DNA from 3 places in the Trinickia sp. Z7 genome. Region 1 is predicted to be linked to each of the others. Evidence: predicted binding sites of a transcription regulator. Region 1 holds the regulator's gene; each other region holds the start of a gene.
What was found. Region 1 encodes LexA, which represses DNA repair genes until DNA is damaged. Its sites were predicted from a motif close to ACTGTATNNNNATACAGT; they were not measured.
Positions count from the first base shown of each region.

Region 2: a site for LexA is predicted at 1,185-1,202, ahead of recA (recombinase RecA). Genes of this name have one in related genera too.
Region 3: a site for LexA is predicted at 1,384-1,401, ahead of QQS38_RS04080 (PA0069 family radical SAM protein). Genes of this name have one in related genera too.

Region 1 covers NZ_JAUEQW010000007.1:144,204-146,468, reverse strand. Annotated here, with positions in the region: gene QQS38_RS14630 (DUF2939 domain-containing protein) at 1-175, opposite strand, end outside; gene QQS38_RS14625 (hypothetical protein) at 270-599, opposite strand; gene lexA (transcriptional repressor LexA) at 631-1,278, opposite strand; gene QQS38_RS14615 (CysB family HTH-type transcriptional regulator) at 1,667-2,265, shown strand, end outside.
Region 2 covers NZ_JAUEQW010000011.1:186,202-188,466, reverse strand. Annotated here, with positions in the region: gene QQS38_RS19140 (sensor histidine kinase N-terminal domain-containing protein) at 1-254, opposite strand, end outside; gene QQS38_RS19135 (response regulator) at 262-1,032, opposite strand; gene recA (recombinase RecA) at 1,335-2,265, shown strand, end outside.
Region 3 covers NZ_JAUEQW010000001.1:915,813-918,077, forward strand. Annotated here, with positions in the region: gene QQS38_RS04075 (NINE protein) at 1-150, shown strand, start outside; gene QQS38_RS04080 (PA0069 family radical SAM protein) at 176-1,291, opposite strand; gene QQS38_RS04085 (glycoside hydrolase family 28 protein) at 1,737-2,265, shown strand, end outside.

The DNA.
Region 1 (2,265 bases):
TCATTTGAGCGTCGCGCTGCTGCACCGCGTCACGCACCCGGCTCAGCACCAGATAGGGCGATGCGTAAACTAAGACGACGAGCACCAGCACCACGATCGCAACGCCCGTCACAACGGCGGCAGCGAGGGGTTTTCGGGTTGCCGTGCGGTTCGCTTGTGTCTTCTCTTGTGTCATAAGGGGTCGGTCTTTGTCGAGGTCCAAGCCTTAGAGACAACGACCGCGCCGAAACGATCCCTAACGAGCGTGGCGAAACCCACGATGGGTTGCATTATGTGGTTGCCGCAGCGCGTTCGTCCGCAATGCACCGGTCGATCATTTTGCAAACGGCGTCGATCGTGCCGACGAGAATGACGCGCGACGCGCCGTGGTAGACCCGCACGGGCGCCCGCCGAGCCGGCTCGGCATGCAATGCGTTGTTGAGCGACACGCGCGCGAACGCCGGTAGCGCGGAAGGTTGCATGCGGGCGCACGGATCCTCCTCGCGTTGATGTGCGGCATTTGCGCGAACCGTCTCGAGCGGCGGGCACGGAATGAGGCTGCGCAAGTGACGCAGGCGGCCGAAAGCGCGAAAAGGCATGAGGCGAGCAAGGCGATCCATGGCGTCTCCTAAGCGTGTGGCGTGTTCAGAGTCAAAATTCGGTGGGGCGGATGAGCCCCACCGCGATGCCTTCGAGCGCGAAATCGGCGCTGCCGGCTTGGACGAAGATGTTCTCGTAATCGGGATTCTCGGCGATCAGTTCGATGCCGTTCGGCCGCCGTTTCAGCCGTTTGACCGTTACATCGTCGCCCAGCCGCGCGACGATGATTTGTCCGTCCTTCGCTTCGCTGCGCTTTTGCACGGCGAGCAAATCCCCATCGAGGATGCCGGCGTCGCGCATCGATAGCCCGCGCACCTTGAGCAGGTAATCGGGCTTACTCGAAAAGAGCGCGGGGTCGCAGGCATAGTGTTGCGCAATGTGTTCCTGGGCGAGGATGGGGCTGCCGGCCGCCACACGCCCGACGAGCGGCAACGACAACTGCATCAACGCCGGATGCGGCAACGACAATTGATGCGGCATGTCCTCGAACGCCAGCAGCCGGATGCCGCGCGATGCCCCGGCGGCCAATTCGATGACGCCTTTGCGCGCGAGCGCCCTCAGATGCTCTTCGGCCGAATTCGCCGAAGAGAAGCCGAGCGCGGCCGCGATCTCCGCCCGCGTGGGCGGAAACCCGCTGTGTTCGATCGATTGCCGGATCAGATCGTAAACCTGCTGTTGCCGTGCGGTAAGTTTGGTCATAGCGCCACTGTATGGATAGACAGTCGCTGTATTTTTATACAGTACTCGCCGGAACACAAGTGCTATGTTGCGACCCCGCAGTGGGCGCTTAGCAGAAAAAGGAATTAAGGAATGATGATTTATTTGTTTTCGGAATAAGCAGGAGTGCATAGACTGGCCGCTCCGAGCCTGCCCGGCCCGGAGCCGGACGTGGCAGGGGGGTGCCGCTGAGCGCCTGAACGCGCGGCCCGAAGTCCTTGGGCGAAGATCGCAACGGTCGTTGGGACGCGGCGGCCGCCGATGATTCTTGCGCCCTCATGTAGGCGTCCTGGGGCGAGCGGTGCGTGAGCGCGACCCGGCCGTTCGCATCGATCGATTACAACACTCGCGCTTTGTCGAAGAGGTCAGCATGAACTTCCAGCAACTACGCTTCGTGCGCGAAGCGGTACGCCGCAACTTGAACCTGACCGAGGTGGCCAACTCCCTTTTCACCTCCCAATCGGGCGTGTCCAAGCAAATCAAGGATTTGGAAGACGAGCTGGGCGTCGATATCTTCGTGCGCCGCGGTAAGCGGCTCACCGGCTTGACCGAGCCAGGCAAAGCCGTGCATCAGTTGATCGAGCGCATGTTGCTCGATGCGGAGAACATGCGCCGCGTCGCGCGGCAATTCGCCGACGAGGACACGGGGCACCTCGTCGTCGCGACGACGCACACTCAGGCGCGCTACGCGTTGCCCAAGGTCGTGCGCGAGTTCACTCAGGTCTTTCCGAAGGTGCAGCTCGCGTTGCGCCAGGGCAACCCGCGGCAAATCGCGCAAATGCTCATCGACGGCGATGCGGACATCGCCATTTCCACCGAGGCGCTCGATCGCTTCGCCGACATCGTCACGTTTCCGTGCTATTCGTGGCATCACGTCGTCGTCGTGCCGAAACACCATCCGCTCGTCGGGCGGGCCGACGTTTCGTTGGAGGAGGTCGCCGAGTACCCCATCATCACTTACGATCGCGA
Region 2 (2,265 bases), on a different contig from region 1:
TTGGCGACGAGATACGTGACGGCGATGCTCATCGGCCAGAGCAGCAGCAGCGGCGCGAGCATCCAATCGAGAATCTCGCCGAACAGCGAGCGGGGCCGGCGCGTCGCTGCCGTTTCGGTTTCGTCGGGCGGCGCGAACGGGTTCGGGCGGCCGGCCGCGGCCGCGGCGCCGGCCGGTGGGGGCGGGGGCGGCGTGGCCGAAGCGGGGCCGGGCGCGTGCTCGGCGCCGTCGTTCGCGGAAACGGGTGAAGCCACGGCAGGCCTATTTCGGTCGGGCGTTCGCGGCGGGCTCGGCCGGGGGCGAGGCAGGGGCGAGCACGCGCGCGACCTCCTGCGCGCTGGCGGCCGGGCCGCCGGCGCCGGTCGAGGCGGGCTTCTCCAAGCAATAGCCGAGGCCGCGCACGGTGATGATGCGCACGCCGCTCGGCTCGATCTTCTTGCGCAGGCGGTGAACGTAGACCTCGATCGCGTTGTTGCTGACCTCTTCGCCCCACTCGCATAGATGGTCGACGAGTTGCTCTTTCGAGACGAGCCGCCCGATCCGCTGCAGCAGCACTTCGAGCACGCCCAACTCGCGAGCCGACAGTTCGAGCACTTGGTCGTTGACCGAGGCAATCCGTCCGACCTGGTCGTAACTGAGCGAGCCATGGCGCACGAGAGCCGGGCCGCCGCCGCTGCCGCGCCGCGTGAGCGCTCGCACTCGCGCTTCGAGCTCGTTCAGATGAAACGGTTTGGCCATGTAATCGTCGGCGCCCAGGTCGAGCCCTTTCACGCGTTCGTCGACGCCGTCGGCGGCCGTCAGAATCAGCACGGGCAAGCTCGAATTACGCGCGCGCAAGCGGCGCAACACTTCGAGTCCGGACATGCGCGGCAGGCCGAGGTCCAGAATCAATAGGTCGAACGATTGCATCGACAGGGCGGCATCGGCCTCGCTGCCGCCTTTGACGTGATCGACCGCATAGCCCGATTGGCGGAGTGATCGGACGAGACCGTCCGCGAGTATGCTGTCGTCTTCGGCAATGAGTATTCGCATGGTGCGCCGTGCGGCCGGCTGGTGCTTTCGCGCCGGCGTGGGGCCGCTGTCTCCGATGGTCTTGTATAGATCTGACGTGGGCGGTTTGCAAGGCGCCGCCTGATTGCTCCGTTGCCGCAACGCAAATCGCCCGTATCGGGCTTGCAAAGAACCCTGTTTTTTTATACAGTGTCTGCGTTTCGTGCGCTAGCCGGAAAGATCTGTCGCGAGTACTCGCGAGCGCGCCACAAGCCTGTGGCGTCAGCCTATCTTCGCCGGCCCGCCCGCCTCAGACGCCCGCTCATCATAGCAAAGGACGATTCATGGAAGAAAGCAAGAAAGGCCCGGCTGGACTGACGGCTGAAAAGAGCAAGGCGCTTGCCGCGGCGCTCGCACAGATCGAAAAGCAGTTCGGCAAGGGGTCGGTCATGCGGCTCGGGGCCGGCGAAGTGGTCGAGGACATCCAAGTTGTGTCCACGGGCTCGCTCGGCCTGGACATCGCCCTGGGCGTCGGCGGCCTGCCGCGCGGGCGCGTGGTCGAAATCTACGGGCCGGAATCGTCGGGCAAGACCACGCTGACGCTGCAGGTCATCGCCGAAATGCAAAAGCTCGGCGGCACGGCGGCGTTTATCGACGCCGAACACGCGCTCGACATTCAATACGCGCAGAAGCTGGGCGTGAACGTCAATGATCTGCTCGTCTCTCAACCCGATACGGGCGAGCAGGCGCTCGAGATTGCGGATGCCCTGGTGCGCTCGGGCTCGATCGACATGATCGTCATCGATTCGGTCGCAGCGCTCGTGCCGAAGGCGGAAATCGAAGGGGAAATGGGCGATTCGCTGCCGGGCTTGCAAGCCCGCTTGATGTCGCAGGCGCTGCGCAAGCTCACCGGCACGATCAAGCGCACGAACTGCCTCGTCATCTTCATCAACCAAATCCGGATGAAGATCGGCGTCATGTTCGGCAATCCGGAAACGACGACGGGCGGCAATGCGCTGAAGTTCTACGCGTCGGTGCGGCTCGATATCCGCCGGATCGGCTCGATCAAGAAGAACGACGAAGTGATCGGCAACGAAACGCGCGTCAAGGTCGTCAAGAACAAGGTATCGCCGCCGTTCCGCGAAGCCATCTTCGACATCCTCTACGGCGAAGGTATTTCGCGCCAAGGCGAAATCATCGATCTTGGCGTGCAAGCGAAGATCGTCGACAAGGCCGGTGCTTGGTATAGCTACGGCGGCGAACGAATCGGCCAGG
Region 3 (2,265 bases), on a different contig from region 1:
TCATCGCACAGCCGATCCGGTTGGGGTGTGATCTTCGTCGTGATATTTTCACTGCTGATCGGGGCCTTCCTGCTCATGAGCGGGCTCGCCGTGACGTTTCAAACCTATTTCGAGTCGCAAAGCAGCGTGGTCAATTCACTGTCGCGTTGAGGCGCCAAAGGGTAGCGCGCCAGCGTCAAAAGAGGCTCATCTGCGGGCTCGACGGCCGGACGATGATAGGCCGCCGGAAGTGTGACATATCGAGAATGCCGTGCCGGCGCGGGTTGAGGCCGAGCCGTTTCACGGCTTTTTCGAAACGCTGGCGGAGCAAATCCGCCCATGCGCCCTCGCCTTTCATGCGCCGCCCGAACGACGCGTCGTAATCCTTGCCGCCCCGCATGTCGCGCACGCGAGCCATAACCCGCTCGGCACGTTGCGGAAAGTGCGCGGCCAACCAATCTTTGAAAAGCGGCGCGACTTCCCACGGCAGACGCAGAACGATGTAGCTGGCGCTCGTCGCCCCGGCCTGCGCGCAAGCTTCCAACACGCGCTCGAGGTCGGGCTCCGTCACGAAAGGGATCACCGGCGCGATACTGACGCCGACGGGAATACCCGCCGCACTCAGTTCGCGAATGGTGCGCAGGCGCCGCATCGGCGTTGCTGCACGCGGCTCCAGCGTGCGCGCTATGTCGGCGTCGAGCGTCGTAATCGTGACCGCCGCCATCACCAGACCGCGCGCGGCCATCGGCGCGAGCAAATCGATGTCTCGCTCGATCAACGACGACTTGGTTATCGCCGCAAACGGATGCCCGCAGTCGTGCAGCACTTCGATCACGCGCCGCGTCAGGCGCAGTTCGCGCTCGACGGGTTGATAAGCGTCGGTATTCACCCCCAGGGCAATCGGCTCGGGCACATAAGCGTTCTTGGTCAGTTCGCGCCGCAACAACTCGGGGGCATTGACCTTCGCGTAGATGCGACTCTCGAAATCGAGCCCCGGTGATAGACCGAGATAACTGTGCGTGGGGCGCGCGAAGCAGTAAATGCATCCGTGCTCGCACCCGCGATACGGGTTCAAGGAGACGCTGAAGGGGATATCGGGCGAAACGTTACGCGTCAGGATGCTTTTCGCGTTTTCCTCGAATACCTGCGTCCTGAGCGCAGGCAGCGCACCGTCTTCGGCATCCGGCGCCCAGCCGTCGTCCACCGCCTCCCGCTGATCGCGTTCGAAGCGTCCTTGCAAGTTCGTCACCGCGCCGCGCCCCTTCAGGGGCTGCGGCGGGGCAACGAGATATTCGGTGTCGCGATCGTCCATCGTATCGACTCGCCCGCCAAAAAATAGGGCCGTTCGCAGCGAATGGCGTCAGCCGCTTCACGGGCACGCCCGGGTTGAGATCGCTTCTTTTTACTGTATGCCCATACAGTACGTCAAGCGATAGCGACCTTCCCCTCACCACGCGACCTCTCATCGGGGTGCAATTCTCGACGCTGCCAAGGCAGTCGGCGCGACCAAGCCGGTCGCCCTCGTCCTGACCGCGACCGCAATGGGGCGGCGAACTCATGGCCTATGGTCGCACGCAAGTTGTATGACAACCAAATACAGCACCAAGCTGGCGGACCCGAGTTTCTCCATCCCATATCGGGTATACGAGAGCGGAGATAGGGAGATTTTGCGGCGTACACTTTTCCAGGTTGTACGATGACTGGTGAAAATCGTCTGCGTTCGCGTCACCCCATCCCACTAGATACGAAGGAGTGCCATGCCAAAGCGCCACAGCGTTAACTCCACGCCGTCCCCAAGGGACCACCACGGCCAAAATCGGCGTCGTTTCATCGGCACGAGCAGCGCGTTGCTCGCTAGCGCAGTGCTGGGCGGCCCATTACGCTTCGCCCGAGCGGCGGAAAGCGCGACAAGCGAGGTCGCAGCGCGCGCGGGGCATGATTCGATCTGGGGCGAAGGGGGCGCGGCGGCGCGCATCGCCGCTTCGTTGGCACACGTCTCCGAGCGGCTGTTTCGCCCGCGTGATTACGATGTAACGGCGTACGGCGCACAACGATGCGCGGTGGTGCCTGCAACTTCGCCTTATACGAACACTGCAAAATCGCCTGCGAGCCCCGGCTCCGAGCACACGCCCGCACCGAGCGCCCCCGATTCTCGGTCGGCTTTCCTTGCGGCAATCGAGGCCTGCCACCGGGAGGGCGGCGGCCGCGTGGTCGTGCCGCCGGGTCATTGGTACTGCGCCGGCCCGATCGTGCTGCGCAGTCACGTTCATTTTCATCTGAGCGCCG